One region of the Streptomyces sp. NPDC104367 genome, then DNA from elsewhere that is predicted to be linked to it. Evidence: riboswitches for the same ligand, from Rfam matches in the RefSeq annotation. Region 1 holds a riboswitch; each other region holds the start of a gene.

Region 1 (5,619 bases):
GCAGCATGGCCCGCTGCACTCCCGCGCCCGTCCGCAGCCGGGTCGGCAGCCGTCGTAGGAGAACCACGGCCATGGTCAGTACCTCACTCGGGGGTCGATCAGCGCGGCCACGACGTCGACGACGAAGTTCGTCACCGCCACCACGACGGCGAACAGCGCCACGATGCCCTGCACCGCCGGGAAGTCACGGGCCGTCAGATAGTGGGCGAGTTCGTAGCCGAGGCCCTTCCACTCGAAGGTGGTCTCGGTCAGGACGGCCCCGCCGAGCAGCCCGGCGACCTGCAGACCCAGCACGGTGACGACGGGGATCAGCGCGGGCCGGGTCGCGTGGTGCGTGACCAGGCGCAGCGGTGCCACGCCCCGGGAGCGGGCGGCCTCGACGTAGTCGGCGGACAGGGTGCCGATCAGGTTGGTGCGGACCAGCCGGAGCAGGACGCCGGCCACCAGCAGGCCCAGGGACAGCGCGGGGAGCACCGCGTGCCGCAGGACGTCCGCCACAGCGGTACCGTCGCCGCTGCGCAACGCGTCGATCAGGTACACGCCGGTCGTGCTGGTCCGGTCCTGGAGGAACAGCTGCACGCCGGTGCTGGCCCGGCCCGACGAGGGCAGCCAGCCCAGCCGGATCGCGAAGACCAGCTTCAGCAGCAGACCGACGAAGAAGACCGGGGTGGCGTAGGTCAGGATCGCGAACAGGCGCAGCGCCGCGTCCGGCGCCCGGTCGCGGTGGGCGGCCGCCACCATGCCCAGCGGGACGCCGACGGCGAGGGCCACCAGCAGGGCGTAGCAGGCGAGTTCGACGGTCGCGGCGCCGTAGGTGCCGAGCACCCGGGTCACCGGCTGGTTGTCGGTGACCGTGCGCCCGAAGTCACCGGTCGCCAGCGAGCGCAGGTAGTCCAGGTACTGCGTCGCCAACGGCCGGTCGTAGCCCGCCTGGTGGAGCTTGGCCTGGAGCTGGTCGGGGGTGAGGCGGTCGCCGAAGGCGGCGGTGATCGGGTCGCCGGTCAGCCGCATCAGGAAGAAGACCAGGCTGACCAGGATCAGCACCGTGGGGATGATCAGGAGGAAGCGCACCACCAGGTAGCGGGCGAGCCCGTACCCGGCGGCGCCGTCGGCCGCGGTAGCGACGGCGCCGGGGGCCGCCGGTGTCGAGGCGCTCACTTCTTCGCGAGCCCCGCCCAGCGGAACTGGTACGTCGCGTCCAGCTCGTCCGGCACGCCGCTGATGTCGGCGCGGGTGACGATGGCGGTGGAGCCCTGCAGCAGCGGCAGCAGCGGCACCTGCGTGGCGGCCCTGTCCTGCGCCCGCTTCAGCAGCTCGGCCCGCTTCGCGGCGTCCGTCTCGGTCTCCTCCTTCTTGATCAGCGCGCGTACGGCCGGGTCGTCGTAGCCGTTGGCGACCCAGCTGTTGGCCGAGTAGAAGGGGGAGAGGTAGTTGTCCGCGTCGAGGTAGTCGGCGTACCAGCCCAGCTGGTACAGCGGGTAGAGGTGCTTGATCCGGTCCTTGCCGTACTGGGTCCACTCGGTGGACTGCAGGTTCACCTTGAACAGCCCGGTGGCCTCCAGCTGGGTCTTGAGCAGCGCGTACTCGTCGGCCGAGGACGAGCCGTAGTGGTCGCTGTTGTACTGGAGGTTGAGGGTGACCGGGGTGCTCACCTTCGCCGCCTTCAGCCGGGCCGCGGCGGCGGCCGTGTCGGGCCCGCCCTTCTTGTCGCCGTAGAGCGACTTGAAGGAGGGGCCGGCGCCGGTCAGGCCGTCCGGGACGGAGCTGTACAGCGGCTGGTAGGTGTTCTTGTACACCTGCTGGGCGAGCTGGGACCGGTCGACGGAGTCCGCGACGGCCTGCCGGACGGCGAGGGCCTTCTTCTTGTCGGCGTTCTTCGTCCTGGTCCCGTAGGGCTGGGTGTCGAAGTCGAAGACGATGTAGCGGATTCCGTTGCCGGACCCGGTGTGGACCTTGATGTCCTTCTGCTCGGCGAGGTCGTCCAGGTCGGCGGTGGTGAGCGTGCGGTAGACCGCGTCGATCGTGCCCTGCTCGACGTCGAGCTTCAGATTGCTGGCGTCGGTGTAGTACTTCAGCTGCACGTTCTTGGTCCTCGGGGTGCCCAGCCGCCCCTCGTACCGCGCGTTCGCGGCGAAGGACACCAGCGAGTTCTTGTCGTAACTCCGGATGCCGTAGGGGCCGTTCCACGGCTTGGCCGTGACGATCGCCCGGTCGTCGAGGATCTTGTCGGCGGGGAACACCTGCTCGTCCACGACGTAGCCGGCCGCCGTGGACAGCACCTGCGGGAACAGCGTGTCGTTGGCCGACTCGAGGGTGAAGACGACCGTGGTCGGGTCCGGGGCGGCGACCGAGGCCAGGTTGTACAGCAGGGACGACGGGCCGTTCTCGTCGGCGATCTCCAGGTTCCGGTCGAAGCTGAACTTGACGTCAGAGGAGGTCAGTTCGTGGCCGTTGGCGAACTTCAGCCCCTTGGCCAGGGTGACCGTGTACTCCTTGGGCCCGGTCAGCTCGATACCGGTCGCCAGGTCGGGGGAGACGTCCGCGGAGCCGTTCTTCTGCGCGAGCAGGGTCGCGTAGACCTCGCTCTCGACGGTGCCGGAGCCCGCGTCCCACGCCCCGGCCGGGTCGAGGCCGGCGACCTGGTCGGTCGTACCCACGGTGATCGACGTGCCGGACGCCGCGGCGGCGCCGTCCTTGCTGCTGGTGCAGCCGGTGAGCGCCACCAGGAACGCCGTGCCGAGGGCGGTCGCGCCGAGGCCGGACCGCAGGGGTCTGCCGGGGGTGGGGCCGTTGTGCAGTGCCATCAGGTGTCTCCGCTTCCGCGTCAGGGGCGCGTGAGGCAGCCGTGGCACGGGGGAAGCGCCATGGCGTGCGGGATCGCGTGTGAAAGAGGGGGAGGGGAACTCAGCCGGACGGGCGGTGGTGGCGCCGGTCCGCGCAGGGCGGGATCAGCCCGTACAGAGACAGCTGGACACCAGCAGCAGGTCGACATGGCGCCGGGAACACGGCATGAAGGCCGTCGCCATGCCGTCCTCCCGGGTTCTGGCCCGTCCCGGGCCGCTACGAACGCACTTGCAGAAAGAGAAGATCCGCCGAGCCGTCACCTGGGGCACCCCACTGCGTCGAGGGTTGCCGTCCGGCCAGCCAGGGCTTGATCACCGGAACTCGTAGCTCACGCTCACCGTAGATCGCCCGATCTTCCGACGTCAAGACACGCCCGGAACCCGGTGACAGGGGTGAACCACGAGGCGGCCGACCTCTTCTGGGGCACACGGCGCGCCGACGGGACGGCCCCGGCCCGCCCACCGGGGCGGACGGTGGACGCATCGATCCCGGGTGTGCTTTCATCCGCCCATGGAGACCACCGGCCCGGCGCACACCGTGCTGCTCGACCCGTTCTGGGCGGGCCGCCGCGCCGACCAGTTCGACCAGGTCTGTTGCTGACCGCCGTCCGACGGCTCGCGACCTCGTCTCCCTCTTCCTGACCGTTCTCCCCGACTGCCCTCGAACAGCCCGCCGTTCAGCGCGGGTCGCGGAAGGCAGCCGTTCGCCGCCGCCGCGAAGGAACCCCATGGCCCCACCCGCAGCCCTGCCCGTCATCGACATCTCCCGCTTCCGCGCCCCGGACGCCGACCGTGCCGCCTTCCTCGCCGAACTCCGGTCCGCAGCCCACGAGGTGGGCTTCTTCTACGTCACCGGACACGGGATTCCCGCCGCCCTGCGGGACGAGGCGCTGACCGTGGCACGCGCCTTCTTCGCGCTGCCCGAGGAGCGGCGGCTGGAGATCCAGAACCTCAACTCGCCCCAGTTCCGCGGCTACACCCGCACCGGAACCGAGTACACGGCGGGCGGCGCCGACTGGCGGGAGCAGATCGACATGGGCCCGGAGCGCGCGGCGGTGCCGACCGGCCCGGACGACCCCGACTACCTGCGGCTGATCGGCCCCAACCAGTGGCCGTCCGCGCTGCCGGAGCTGAGGGACACCGTGCTGCGCTGGCAGGCGGAGGCGCTGCGGGTCAGCCGCGAGGTGCTGCGCGCCCTCGCGGCCGCGCTGGGCCAGGACGAGGGCTACTTCGACCAGTGGTTCGACGACGAGGCCGCCGTCCATGTGAAGATCGTGCACTACCCGCCGCGCACCGCGGAGGACGCCGACCAGGGGGTGGGCGCGCACAAGGACTACGGCTACCTCGCCCTGCTCCAGCAGGACGACGTCGGCGGACTCCAGGTGCAGCGCGAGGACGGCGGCTGGATCGACGCGGTACCGGTGCCCGACGCGTTCGTGTTCAACATCGGGGAGATGCTGGAGATCGCCACCCAGGGCTATCTCAAGGCCACCCGCCACCGGGTCGTCAGCCCCGCATCCGGCGTCCACCGCTACTCGATCCCCTTCTTCCTCGGCCCGCGCCTCGACGCGGTCGTCAAGCCGCTGCACCTCCCGCCCGAGCTGGCCGCGCTGAGCCGGGGCGTCACCGACGACCCCGACAACCCGCTGCTCGCCGCCTTCGGCGAGAACGCGGTCGTCGGCTGGCTCCGCTCGCATCCGGGAGTCGCCGAACGCTGGTGGTCCGACGTCCTGGCCAGGCGGGAGGAGGTCCGATGAGCACCCTCGACCGGGGCTTCGAGACACTCCAGGTGCACGCCGGAGCGGTCCCCGACCCGGCCACCGGCGCGCGGGCCGTGCCCGTCCACTCCACCGCCGGCTACGTCTTCCGCGACACCGCGCACGCCGCCGAGGCCTTCGAACTCGCCGACCTCACCACCCACGCCTACACCCGGCTGTCGAACCCGACCACCGCGGTGGCCGAGGAACGCATCGCGGCCCTGGAGGGCGGTTCGGCGGCGGTCGCCGTGGCCAGCGGCCAGGCCGCGACCAGCCTCGCCCTGCTCAACCTGGCCCGCGCGGGCGACCACATCGTCGCCTCCCCGTCCCTGTACGGCGGCACCCGCACCCTGCTGGAGCACACGTTCGCCGACTTCGGCATCGACGTCACCTTCGTCGACGACCCGGACGACCTGGGCGCCTGGTACACCTCCGTCCGGCCCCGTACGAAGGCCTTCTTCGGCGAGACCCTCGGCAACCCGCGCGGCAACGTCCTCGACACCGAGGCGGTCTCCCGCGTCGCCCACGAGGCCGGCGTCCCGCTCGTCGTCGACAACACCGTGCTCACCCCCTACCTGCTGCGGCCCCTCGACCACGGCGCCGACATCGTCGTGCACTCCACCACCAAGTTCCTGTCCGGGCACGGCACCGCCATCGGCGGCGTCGTCGTGGACGGCGGGCGTTTCGACTTCGGCGCCGACCCCGGCCGCTGGCCCGGACTGACCGGACCGGACCCGACGTACAACGGGCTGTCCTTCTGGGACTCCTTCGCCGACAGCGGCCTCGCCTACGCGCTGCGGCTGCGCACCCGGCTGGTGCGGGACCTGGGCCCGGCCGTCTCCCCGTTCAACAGCTTCCTGCTGCTCCAGGGACTGGAGACGCTCAGCCTGCGCATCGAACGCCAGGTCGCGAACGCCCAGGCCGTCGCCGCCTGGCTGGAGGAGCGGCCGGAGGTCACACGGGTGCACTACGCCACCCTCCCCTCCAGCCCCTGGCAGACCCAGGCCAAGCGCTACCTC
Region 2 (5,619 bases), on a different contig from region 1:
AGTTCAGCGTGGCCTCCATCGTGGGCTGGCCGTAGTCCCCGACCTGGTACAGCAGCCGGGCGTCCTGCGAGGTGAAGCCGCGCAGCCCGGAGGCGCCGGTGGCGCGGCCCAGCAGGCTGTCGGAGTAGAGGCCGTCGAGGAGCCGCTGGCAGTCGGCGGCGGCGGCCTCGCCGCTGAGGAACTCGGCCTTGTCGACCTTGCCCACCAGCATCTGGTTGCGCCAGGTGGCGGCGTCGTTGGCCAGCTGCCAGTCGTCCTCGATGTCGGCGGGCGTGATCAGCGCGGCCTGGGCGCCGGCGCCGGTGAGGGCGGGGGTGCGGGACGGGGCCGGGGAGCGCTCGGCGGCGGGGGTGACGGCCGCGGCCTCGGGCGAGCCGCTGTCGTCCGCGCAGGCCGCCGTGGCGAGCAGGATCCCCGCCGTCAGGGCCGGGGTGAGAACACGCACGGGTCGGGACGGACGGGTCATCGCGACTTCCTCCTCGGGAACGCGGTACGTCCCTCCACGCCACCATCCGCCACCTGCGCCGACCAGCCCGCGCGGGCCGTTCGGGTGACCGTCCCGGCGTCGGGTCCCGCTGTCGGCGCCCAGCGTCGGCGCTGGGCTCACCGCTCCGGTGCCGTGATCCGCACGTGCCGGCCGCCGCAGCGCGGGCAGACCGCGTCCGTGAGCGGCGAGCGCACCGCGCGGCCGGCCTCGTCGACGTACTCCAGGGTGCTCTGGAGCTCCGGGTCGGCGACCGGGTCGGTGAAGAAGACCGCCTGGAAGGTGGCCCGCCACGCCTCGCCGCAGTCCCGGCAGGTGAACACGAACGTCTCGGGCACGGCCCCCGGCACCGCCCCGGCCCCCGCAGGCTCGCTCATCCCGTCCGGCTCCCGTCGCTGACCCCGTCCTTCCAGCGGACCTCCCCGTCCGCGCGGCGGCAAGTCGGAGGGCCGGTGTCCCAGGGATGGACGCCCTCTTGACGTGGGGCGGTGGGCGATCGACACTCCGGATGGGAATCCTAGTGAAAAGGTAGGGAAAGATGGGTCGCCTGCGGACGGTCGGCAGTCAGTGCCGGGAGAGCCGTACGCCGTACCCCGCCCTGCTGCTCACCTCCCGTCTGCACATCGACCTGCAGCGCGTGTGCAGCGCCATCGGCCGCAGACGTTGACCTCCCGCCGCCCACCGACGAACGCTTCCGCCGCGCGTACGTCCGCGCGCCCGCACCCGGGGAGACACATGTCCATCACTCCGCTCGCCGCCCTCCCGTCCGTCCGGACCACCCCCGGCTTCCGGGGCCGCATCGGCCGGGACGCGCGCAGCGGCCACTACGCCGTGCCGCGCCGCTACCGCCTCCACCTGTCCACCGCCTGCCCCGCCGGCCTGCGCATCGCCGTCGGCCACAGCCTGCTGGCCCTCGACGACTGTTGTCCGGTCACCTTCCTGCCCGCCGTCCCGGACCGCCCCGACGGCAGCCACTCGGCCCTGCGTCCGCTGTACGAGGCGAGCGCCCACCACTACACGGGACCGGCCCTGGCCCCGGTGTTCAGCGACGCCTGGTCCGGACGCATCGTCAGCACCCACGGCCCGGACATCCTGCGCGACCTCGACCGCTACTTCGGCGACGGGGTCACCCGGCTCTACCCGTGCGGCACCGAGTCCGAGATCGAGGCCGTCGAACAGCTCTGCGCCGAGGGCATCGAGCGGGCCGCGCAGCGCGCCGGCAGCGAGGGCGGCGACCCGGAGGCGCTGGAGACGCTGCTCGCCACCCTGGCCGTCCTGGAGCGCCGGCTGGCCGATGTGGAGTTCCTGGTCGGCGGTCGACTGACGGCTGCGGACGTGGAGTTGTGGGTCACCCTGGTGCAGCTGGACACCGTGCACCGCAACCACCTGGACGCCTCGGCCGTGCACCGCATCGCCGACCACCCGGTGCTGTGGGCCTACGCCCGGCGGCTGGCCGCGCACCCGGCCTTCGGCGCCCATCTCGACCTCGACGGCATCGCCCGCCGCCACCACGCCCGTTGCCAGGGGCTGGAGGCAGCCGGCGCCGCCGTCCAGATCCTGGACTGGGTGGGACACGCCGCCGACGGTCCCGCAGGTGAGAGCGGTCAGAACCGTTCCGCCAACTGGACAGGCGTTGACATTCCTTCGGGCAACTGAGTTACTTGCGGACAAGAACGGTCAAGAGCGTCAGCGTTCAAGCCCTGGCTTGCTGACCGGCAACCCTCCGATCGCGGTGGGGTGCCCCAGGTGACGACCCGACCGGATGACGTTTCGGTAAGCGCGAGGCCCACGGGCCTGAACAACAGTGACGGGTGACGGACATGTACGCAGCTCCCAGGACGGCCCAGCGCCGCTCCCAGGGCTGCGTACAGCCGTATGCGAGCCCGCTCGTCGTCGACCGCGCCGTCGACCTGCTCCGCGTCAACAGCGCACTGTGTAGCGCGTGTACCGCACCGGGCTGTGCCCGCTGTCGGGTCTGACCGGTCCTTCCGGCCTCCCGGCCCGCACCCAGCAGCACCTCTCCCCGCCGCACACCGCCCGCCCGGTGTGACCTCGTCCGCCCAGTCCCCGCGTCCCGCGCGTCCCCGCGCCCCGTGCCGCGCCGTGCCCGAACACGGCCCGGCCGCGGCCGTCCGCCCGTGGGAGGCGGGTTTCCGACATCGCCGGAGTCCGTCATGAGTGAACCCCCAGGCGCCACCATCGCCGCCCCCGAGGCGCCGAGCACGGCTGATGAACCGTCAAAGTTGCTGACCGCACAGCGAGTTCAGCCGCTGCGCAGGCCGGGGCGGTGGATCGCCACCGCCGTCGTCCTGGTCCTGGTCGCCCAGTTCGCGCACGGACTGGTGACCAACCCGTTCTACCAGTGGGACCGCTGGGCGTACTGGTTCCTGCGCCCGGCCATCCTCGACGGACTGGTCATCACCCTCGAAGTCACCGCCTACAGCGCGGTCCTGGGACTGCTCGGCGGCATCCTGCTGGCCCTGGCCCGGCTGTCCAGGAGCCCGGTGCTGCGCGCGGTCAGCTGGACCTACGTCTGGGCGCTGCGCTCCGTCCCGCTCATCGTGGTACTGCTCTTCCTCTACAACTTCAGTGCCCTGTACAGGACGTTGAGCATCGGCGTCCCCTTCGGACCGGCCTTCTTCTCCTTCGACGAGTCCAAGCTCGCCACCGACATGGCCATCGCGGTCGTCGGCCTCAGCCTCAACGAGGCGGCCTACGCCGCCGAGGTGGTCCGCGGCGGCATCCTCTCCGTGGACCAGGGCCAGCACGAGGCGGCGGCCGCCCTCGGCCTGCCCAAGGGCTACCAGTTCCGCAGGATCGTCTTCCCGCAGGCGCTGCGCTCCATCACCCCGAACTACGTCAACCAGCTCATCGGCCTGATCAAGAGCACCTCGCTGGTCTTCTACGTCTCGCTGCTCGACCTCTTCGGTTCCGCGCAGAGCATGGGCTCGACCTACCCCGGCGACATCGTGCCGCTGCTCCTGGTGGTGACGGTCTGGTACCTGATCCTCACCAGCGTCGTCTCCGTGATCCAGTTCTACGTCGAGCGGTACTACGCCCGGGGCGCCACCCGCGCCCTGCCGCCGACCCCCTTGCAGAAACTGCGGGGCGGCCTCGCCGACCTGCGCGCACGCATCCGCCGGGAGGCCGCCGTATGAGCACCACCGACACCCTGGACACGGCCCCCGCCGGCCTGGAGATCCACGACGTCCACAAGTGGTACGGCGCCCACCGCGTCCTCGACGGCGTCGACCTGACGGTCCGTCCCGGCGAGGTCACCGTCATCCTCGGCCCCTCCGGTTCCGGCAAGTCCACCCTTCTCAGGGTCATCAACCACCTGGAGAAGCCGGAGATCGGCTACGTCAGCGTCAACGACGAACCGATCGGCGTGAAGCGGCAGGGCGAGCGGCTGAAGGAGCTGAGCGAGCGCGCCATCCTGGCCCAGCGCGGCCGGATCGGCTTCGTCTTCCAGAACTTCAACCTCTTCCCGCACCTGACGGTCCTCGACAACGTGGCCGCCGCCCCGGTCGCCACCGGAAAGCTCACCAAGCCCGAGGCCCAGCAGCTGGCCAAGGACCTCCTCGAACGCGTCGGCCTCGGTGAACGCGTCGGAGCCTACCCGCGGCAGCTGTCCGGCGGGCAGCAGCAGCGCGTCGCCATCGCCCGCGCCCTCGCCCTGCGCCCCGGCGTCATCCTCTTCGACGAGCCGACCTCCGCGCTGGACCCCGAACTCGTCGGGGAGGTCCTCTCCGTCATCAAGGACCTGGCCACCAGCGGCACCACGCTCGTCATCGTCACCCACGAGATCGGCTTCGCCCGCGAGATCGCCGACCGGGTCGTCTTCATCGACGGCGGGAAGATCGTCGAACAGGGTCCGCCCTCCGAGGTCCTCGACAAGCCGCAGCACGAGCGGACCAGGGACTTCCTCAGCAAGGTCCTCTGACCCGCCGTACCCCAGACCTCCCCCACGCCACCGCCCTCATCACCCGCAGCGACAAGGAACGGCCATGTCTACCCACATCACCCGACGCAGCCTGATCAGAGGCATCACCGCGGCCACCGCCGTCGCCTCCCTCGCCACCGGGCTCGCCGCCTGCGGGGGCGACAGCGACGCGGCCACCACCGCCGACGCCAAGACCGGCGAGGTCGTCGTCGGACAGGTCTCCAACGGTGCCGCCACCCGGACGGCCATCAAGGTCTCCGAGGTCAAGTCCATCAGCGCCGAGCTGCCGGCTTCCGTGAGGAAGAGCGGCAAGCTCGTCATCGGCGAGGGCGCCCTGCCCGCCGGGCTCCCGCCGCTGGCCTACGTGGGCAGCGACCAGAAGACCCTCACCGGCACCGAGCCCGACCTCGCCCGTCTGGTCGCCGCGGTCCTCGGGCTCGAACCCGAGGTCAAGAACTTCACCTGGGAGAACATGTTCGTCGGCATCGACAGCGGCAAGGTCGACGCCGCCTTCTCCAACGTCACCATCACCGAGGAGCGCAAGAAGAAGTACGAGTTCGCCTCCTACCGCGAGGACAACCTGGCCTTCCTCGTGCCGAAGAAGAGCACCTGGAACTTCGACGGCGACTACGAGAACCTCGCCGGCAAGACGGTCGCCGTCGGGTCCGGCACCAACCAGGAGAAGATCCTCCTGGAGTGGCAGTCGAAGCTCGCCAAGGAGGGCAAGAAGCTCACCGTCAAGTACTTCCAGGACAGCACCAGCACCTTCCTGGCGCTGGACAGCGGCAAGATCGACGCCTCCTTCGGGCCCAACCCCGGCTTCGCGTACCACAACCGGCAGACCGCGGGGAAGCCCAACGCCACCCGCACCGCGGGCACCTACTCCGGCGCCGGCGCCGGCCTCCAGGGCCTGATCGCGGCCACCGCCAAGAAGGACAGCGGCCTCGCCAAGCCGCTCGCGGACGCCATCAACTACCTGATCGAGCACGGGCAGTACGCGAAGTGGCTCAAGGCCTACAACCTCTCCGACGAGGCCGTCACCAAGTCCGAGGTCAACCCGCCCGGCCTGCCCCTCGACAACTCCTGACTCCCCGTCGAGAACACGTCCGCCGGCCCAGAAAGGACTGCGCCTCCGTGACCGTCCAGACCGACATCCGCGGAGGCGGAGCCCCCCTCACCCCCGACACCGCAC
Region 3 (5,619 bases), on a different contig from region 1:
GTGGGGGCGCCCCACTTCTTCTCGAGGACGACGTTGCGGCCCTTGGGGCCGAGCGTCACCTTGACGGCGTCCGCGAGCTGGTTCATGCCGCGCTCGAGGCCGCGCCGCGCCTCCTCGTCGAACGCGATGATCTTGGCCATGTGAAGTGGTCCCTCCAGGACTGGGGGTGATTCCTTCGGACCGCGCCCGCGCCCGCGACGGACGGCTCACATGCCTCGTGGTTCCTTCCCCACCCGGCCTGCGGGCCTCACCGACCCGGTCCTTCTTTGTCACTCTCACCTTCAGAGTGCTAACGCCAATGATTAGCACTCGGGGTAGGCGAGTGCAAGCGCCTCCCGGGGATCGGGCCCGCGGAGTCAGCCCCCTCCCGGGCATGCCGAAGGGCTCGTGCCCCGGGAGGCACGAGCCCTTCGAAGTTGTACAGAAGAACGTCGCTGTCAGTCGGCGCGTGCTTCAGCTGGTCGCCAGCCGGACCATGTCCGCCTGCGGCCCCTTCTGGCCCTGCGAGATCTCGAAATCGACTCGCTGACCTTCCTCCAGGGTGCGGTACCCGTCCATCTGGATCGCGCTGTAGTGGACGAAAACATCCGCACCACCGTCGACCGCGATGAAGCCGTACCCCTTCTCCGCGTTGAACCACTTGACGGTGCCCTGAGCCATGCCTAACTCCCCTATTACTGGCCCTTGCACAGATCCACACTTCGCGGATCCGGGTCAGACCTCACCCCCCAATGGTTGGGGGCGTGCGCCGGAACGCGTCGACCGCGGCCGAATGTATCTGCCCAACTGCCGTCTGCAACAGGTCAATCGGACGAGAATTCTGGACGGAAGGGGTCCGGAATGTAGCGAGAATTCGGCGGAATTCAGGGCAAGTCGGGCCCCGTAAAGGCCACAAAAGCCGCATTTAACGCGCACACTTTGGCTACTTCTTGCCGGGCCCGCGGTATCAATACGGGGCCTCCGACCCGGAGATCGGGAGCGCGTTCCCCAACTGTACCGCGCTCAACCACACAGAATTGCCCCCTCCGCTTCTCTCGCGGAGGGGGCAATCGGATGAACACTCGGTGATGGCCGTTACCAAAGGTAATGTTCGGTCATTCGGCCATCACGTCAACCCCCGCCGACCCCACGTCAGGACGGTCAGGGCGGCGTCAGGGCCGCGTCAGGGCTGGGTCAGCCACCGGCGACGGCCGGGATGATGGAGACGCCGGCCCCGGCCGGGGTGGCGGTCTCCAGACCCTGCTCGAATCGCACGTCGTCGTCATTGACGTAAACGTTGACGAACCGGCGCAGCTTGCCCTGGTCGTCGAGAACGCGGGCGGCGATTCCCGTGTGGTTCTTCTCCAGGTCGGCGATGACCTCGCCGAGGTTTCCGCCTTCGGCGCTGACTTCGGCCTGACCACCGGTGTAGGTGCGCAGGATGGTGGGGATGCGAACGGTGACGCTCACGTTATAAACCTCCGGATTAGAGCGGCTGCCTGCTTATTACTGCCGGCTAGGCCAGCCCGGCCTCACGGAACGACTCGAGACTCGGTCGAATAGTCGCCGTGAGTCCGGTACCCGCGACTGCGTCCAGCGTCTTCAGTCCATCGCCCGTGTTGAGTACGACAAGCGACTTCGTCGGATCGATGAGCCCATTCTCAATGAGCTTTTTGGTGACTCCAACCGTCACTCCGCCGGCGGTTTCCGCGAAGATTCCCTCGGTCCGCGCGAGCAGTTCGATCGCCTCCACGACCTGCTCGTCGTTCACGTCCTCCACCGCACCGCCGGTGCGGCGCGCGATGTCGAGAACGTAGGGGCCGTCGGCCGGGTTGCCGATCGCCAGCGACTTGGCGATGGTGTTCGGCTTCTGCGGCCGGACCACGTCGTGGCCCGCCTTGTACGCGGTGGAGACGGGCGAGCAGCCCTCCGCCTGGGCGCCGAAGATCTTGTACGGCTTGTCCTCGACGAGCCCGAGCTTGATCAGCTCCTGGAGGCCCTTGTCGACCTTGGTGAGCTGCGAGCCGGACGCGATCGGGATGACCAGCTGGTCGGGGAGCTGCCAGCCGAGCTGCTCGCAGATCTCGTACGCCAGCGTCTTGGAGCCCTCGGCGTAGTACGGCCGCAGGTTCACGTTGACGAAGCCCCAGCCCTCGCCGGCCGAGTCGCCGATCAGCTCGGAGCAGAAACGGTTCACGTCGTCGTAGTTGCCCTCGATGCCGACGAGCTCGCCGCCGTAGATCGCGGCCATGACGACCTTGCCCTGCTCCAGGTCGTGCGGGATGAACACGCAGGAGCGGAAGCCGGCCCGGGCGGCGGCGGCGCCGACCGCGCCGGCCAGGTTGCCGGTGGAGGAGCAGGAGAGCGTGGTGTAGCCGAAGGCGCGCGCGGCCTCGACGGCCTGGGCGACGACACGGTCCTTGAAGGAGTGCGTCGGGTTGCCGGAGTCGTCCTTCACGTACAGGCCGCCGGTCACCCCCAGCTCCTTGGCCAGGTTGTCGGCCTTGACGAGCTTGGTCCAGCCCGGGTTGATGTTCGGCTTGGTGGCCACGTCGGCGGGGACGGGCAGCAGCGGCGCGTAGCGCCAGATGTTCGAGGGGCCCGCTTCGATCCGCTCGCGGAGCTGCTCGGTGTCGTAGTCCGAGAAGTCGTACGCGATCTCCAGCGGGCCGAAACACTCCTCGCAGGCGAAGTGCGGGCCGAGCGGGACGCGGTGACCGCACTCCCGGCAGGAAAGCGCCGTGGCGGGGCCCAGGTCTACGGTCTTCGGGGAATCGGGTGCAACAGTCTGCGCAGCCATGTGAGGCGAGGCCCTTTCTCCTCATCTTCCTCACGACGCATCTCGCCGTGAGACGGATTTGGCACCTTCCCAAGCCGGGAGCCTCGCTGTGAACACGAGTACCGACTGGAGGGTTGCCGGGGCTTCATCGGGCCGTTTCCCTCTGCCCCTCTGGATGAGCTGTATGTGGTTGTGGGCGCCGGGTGACCCTCCGACATGCGATGGTCATCGGCGTTGTTCAAGACTGTAACCGAAGGCCAGGACAGTTGAGATAGTCGTCCGTACCGCGAGATGGATCACACCTCGCAGTGTGATCGTGACAGTGAGGAGCCGCTGACTGTGCTGGAAGAAGTCGAGCGCTGGCTGGCCACCCGCTCCTGGGCCGTGAACGACCGTCCGCTGCACCGGATACTCGCCGCGAAGCAGCGCACGGGTCAGACCGTCTCCGTCGTGCTGCCCGCGCTCAACGAGGAGGAGACGGTCGGCGACATCGTCGCGATCATCCGTCACGACCTCGTGCGGCAGGCACCGCTCGTCGACGAGATCGTGGTCGTCGACTCGGGTTCCACCGACCGCACGGCGGCGGTGGCCGCCGCGGCGGGCGCGCGGGTCGTCCACCGCGACGAGATCCTCCCGCGCATCCCCGCCGTCCCCGGCAAGGGCGAGGTCCTGTGGCGCTCGCTGCTGGTCACCACCGGGGACATCGTCTGCTTCGTCGACGCCGACCTGAAGGAGTTCTCCTCCGACTTCGTCGCCGGGATCGTCGGCCCGCTGCTGACCGACCCGGACGTGGACCTGGTCAAGGCTATGTACGACCGCCCGCTGGCCGGTGCGGCCGGGCAGGGCGGCCGGGTCACCGAGCTGATGGCCCGCCCGCTGCTGAACATGCACTGGCCGCAGCTGGCCGGATTCGTGCAGCCGCTGGGCGGCGAGTACGCGGCCCGCCGCTCGCTGCTGGAGCAGCTGCCCTTCCCGGTCGGCTACGGCGTGGAGCTGGGCATGCTGGTCGACGCCCTGCACCTGGCCGGCCTGGACGCCCTGGCCCAGGTCGACGTCGGCGTCCGCAAGCACCGCCACCAGGACGGCCAGGCCCTCGGCCGGATGTCCGCGGCGATCTACCGCACGGCCCAGCTGCGGCTGGCCCGCGGCCATCTGATCCGCCCGTCCCTGACCCAGTTCGAGCGGGGCGAGGACGGCTTCGAGCCGCGCACCTACTCCGTCGACACGGAGGAGCGCCCGCCCATGGTGGAGATCGCGGAGTACGCCGAGCGCCGGGTGGCGTGACTTCGACGTGCGGTCCGTATACGGCCGCTCATCGGGCGTAGCAGTACGTTTGAGCGTTTCCGGGCCGGGCTAGGTTGACGCGTATGGCTTCCCCCATCGCTTCCTCCGACGGTGCCGATGTGCTGGTCGCGTCCAACCGCGGCCCGGTCTCGTACGAGCTGCGCCACGACGACCCGGCCGGCGCGCTGCACGCCAGGCGGGGCGGCGGCGGGCTGGTCTCCGGGCTGTCGGCGATCGGCCCCGACGCGAACGCGGTGTGGGTGTGCGCGGCCCTCGGCGACGGCGACCGCGAGGCGGTGCGCCGGGCCGGGGGCGGTCTGCTGCCGGAGGCGGACACCGGCGGGCAGCGGGTCCGGATGCTCGACATCGAAGCGGACGTGTTCTCCGACGCGTACAACGGCATCGCCAACTCGGTCCTGTGGTTCGTGCACCACATGCTGTACCAGACCCCGCTGGAGCCGGTCTTCGACGCGGAGTTCCGGCGGCAGTGGGCGGCGTACGAGGCCTACAACCGCGCCTTCGCCGAGGCGCTGGCCGAGGAGGCGGCCCCGGGGGCCGTCGCCGTCATCCAGGACTACCACCTGGCGCTGGCCCCCCGGATGCTCCGCCGGCTCCGCCCGGACCTGCGCATCGGCCACTTCTCGCACACACCCTGGGCCCCGCCGGACTACTTCCGGCTGCTCCCCGACGACATCGCGGCGGAGCTGCTGAGCGGGATCCTCGGCGCGGATCACGCGGCGTTCCTGACCCGGCGCTGGGCGGACGCGTTCGTCGACTGCTGCCACGCCGTGCTGGGGCCGGGCATCCCGGCGGCCGGGGAGACCCGGATCGGGGTGCACGGGCTGGGGGCCGACGCGGACTTCCTGCGCAAGCGGTCGCACGAGCCGGACGTGGACGAGCGGATGGCGGCGCTGCGGGCGGAGATCGGGGAAGGGCGGAAGACCATCGTCCGCGTCGACCGCACGGAGCTCTCGAAGAACATCGTGCGGGGGCTGCTGGCGTACCGGCAGCTGCTCGACGACCACCCCGAGTGGCGGGAGCGGGTGGTCCACGTCGCGTTCGCGTACCCCTCGCGGCAGGACCTCGCCGTGTACCGGGACTACACGGCCGAGGTGCGACGGGTCGCCGACGAGATCAACTCGACGTACGGGACGGCGGGCTGGACGCCGGTCGTGCTGCACGTCAAGGACGACTTCGCCCGGTCGCTGGCGGCGTACCGGCTGGCCGACGTGGCGCTGGTGAACCCGATCCGGGACGGCATGAACCTCGTCGCCAAGGAGGTCCCGGTGGTCTCCGACGAGGGGTGCGTGCTGGTGCTCTCGCGGGAGGCCGGGGCGTTCGAGGAGCTGGGCGAGGACGCGGTGGTGGTGAACCCGTACGACATCGGGGGGACCGCGGAGGCGCTGGCGCGGGCGCTGGTGGTGCCGGCGGAGGAGCGGGCGGAGACGTCGAAGCGGCTGGCTGCCGCCGCGACGGCGCTGCCTCCGGCGCGGTGGTTCCTTGAGCAGGTGGAGGCGTTGGGCGGGTGAGGGCGGTTTCTTCGGGTGCGGGCCCGTGGGGGCTGGCGCGCCCACGCG

The links. A riboswitch is a leader RNA that binds a small molecule or an ion and turns the genes downstream of it on or off. The one in region 1 is predicted to bind S-adenosylmethionine.
Region 2: linked by a shared signal. The riboswitch ahead of ACZ619_RS00890 (amino acid ABC transporter permease) and the one ahead of ACZ619_RS13725 (ABC transporter substrate-binding protein) in region 1 are both predicted to bind S-adenosylmethionine.
Region 3: linked by a shared signal. The riboswitch ahead of thrC (threonine synthase) and the one ahead of ACZ619_RS13725 (ABC transporter substrate-binding protein) in region 1 are both predicted to bind S-adenosylmethionine.

Annotation. Positions count from the first base shown of each region.
Region 1 covers NZ_JBVJND010000007.1:345,109-350,727, forward strand. Annotated here, with positions in the region: gene ACZ619_RS13715 (ABC transporter permease) at 1-73, opposite strand, end outside; gene ACZ619_RS13720 (ABC transporter permease) at 76-1,158, opposite strand; gene ACZ619_RS13725 (ABC transporter substrate-binding protein) at 1,155-2,804, opposite strand; SAM riboswitch class IV at 3,064-3,173, opposite strand; gene ACZ619_RS13730 (isopenicillin N synthase family dioxygenase) at 3,572-4,600, shown strand; gene ACZ619_RS13735 (O-acetylhomoserine aminocarboxypropyltransferase/cysteine synthase family protein) at 4,597-5,619, shown strand, end outside.
Region 2 covers NZ_JBVJND010000001.1:201,631-207,249, reverse strand. Annotated here, with positions in the region: gene ACZ619_RS00910 (hypothetical protein) at 1-466, opposite strand, end outside; gene ACZ619_RS00905 (hypothetical protein) at 604-861, opposite strand; gene ACZ619_RS00900 (putative leader peptide) at 1,023-1,151, shown strand; gene ACZ619_RS00895 (glutathione S-transferase C-terminal domain-containing protein) at 1,220-2,140, shown strand; SAM riboswitch class IV at 2,160-2,270, shown strand; gene ACZ619_RS00890 (amino acid ABC transporter permease) at 2,659-3,642, shown strand; gene ACZ619_RS00885 (amino acid ABC transporter ATP-binding protein) at 3,639-4,427, shown strand; gene ACZ619_RS00880 (transporter substrate-binding domain-containing protein) at 4,492-5,514, shown strand; gene ACZ619_RS00875 (GNAT family N-acetyltransferase) at 5,562-5,619, shown strand, end outside.
Region 3 covers NZ_JBVJND010000051.1:34,591-40,209, forward strand. Annotated here, with positions in the region: gene groL (chaperonin GroEL) at 1-140, opposite strand, end outside; gene ACZ619_RS42885 (cold-shock protein) at 454-660, opposite strand; gene ACZ619_RS42890 (MoaD/ThiS family protein) at 1,174-1,449, opposite strand; gene thrC (threonine synthase) at 1,496-2,779, opposite strand; SAM riboswitch class I at 2,798-2,940, opposite strand; gene ACZ619_RS42900 (glucosyl-3-phosphoglycerate synthase) at 3,098-4,042, shown strand; gene ACZ619_RS42905 (alpha,alpha-trehalose-phosphate synthase (UDP-forming)) at 4,126-5,571, shown strand.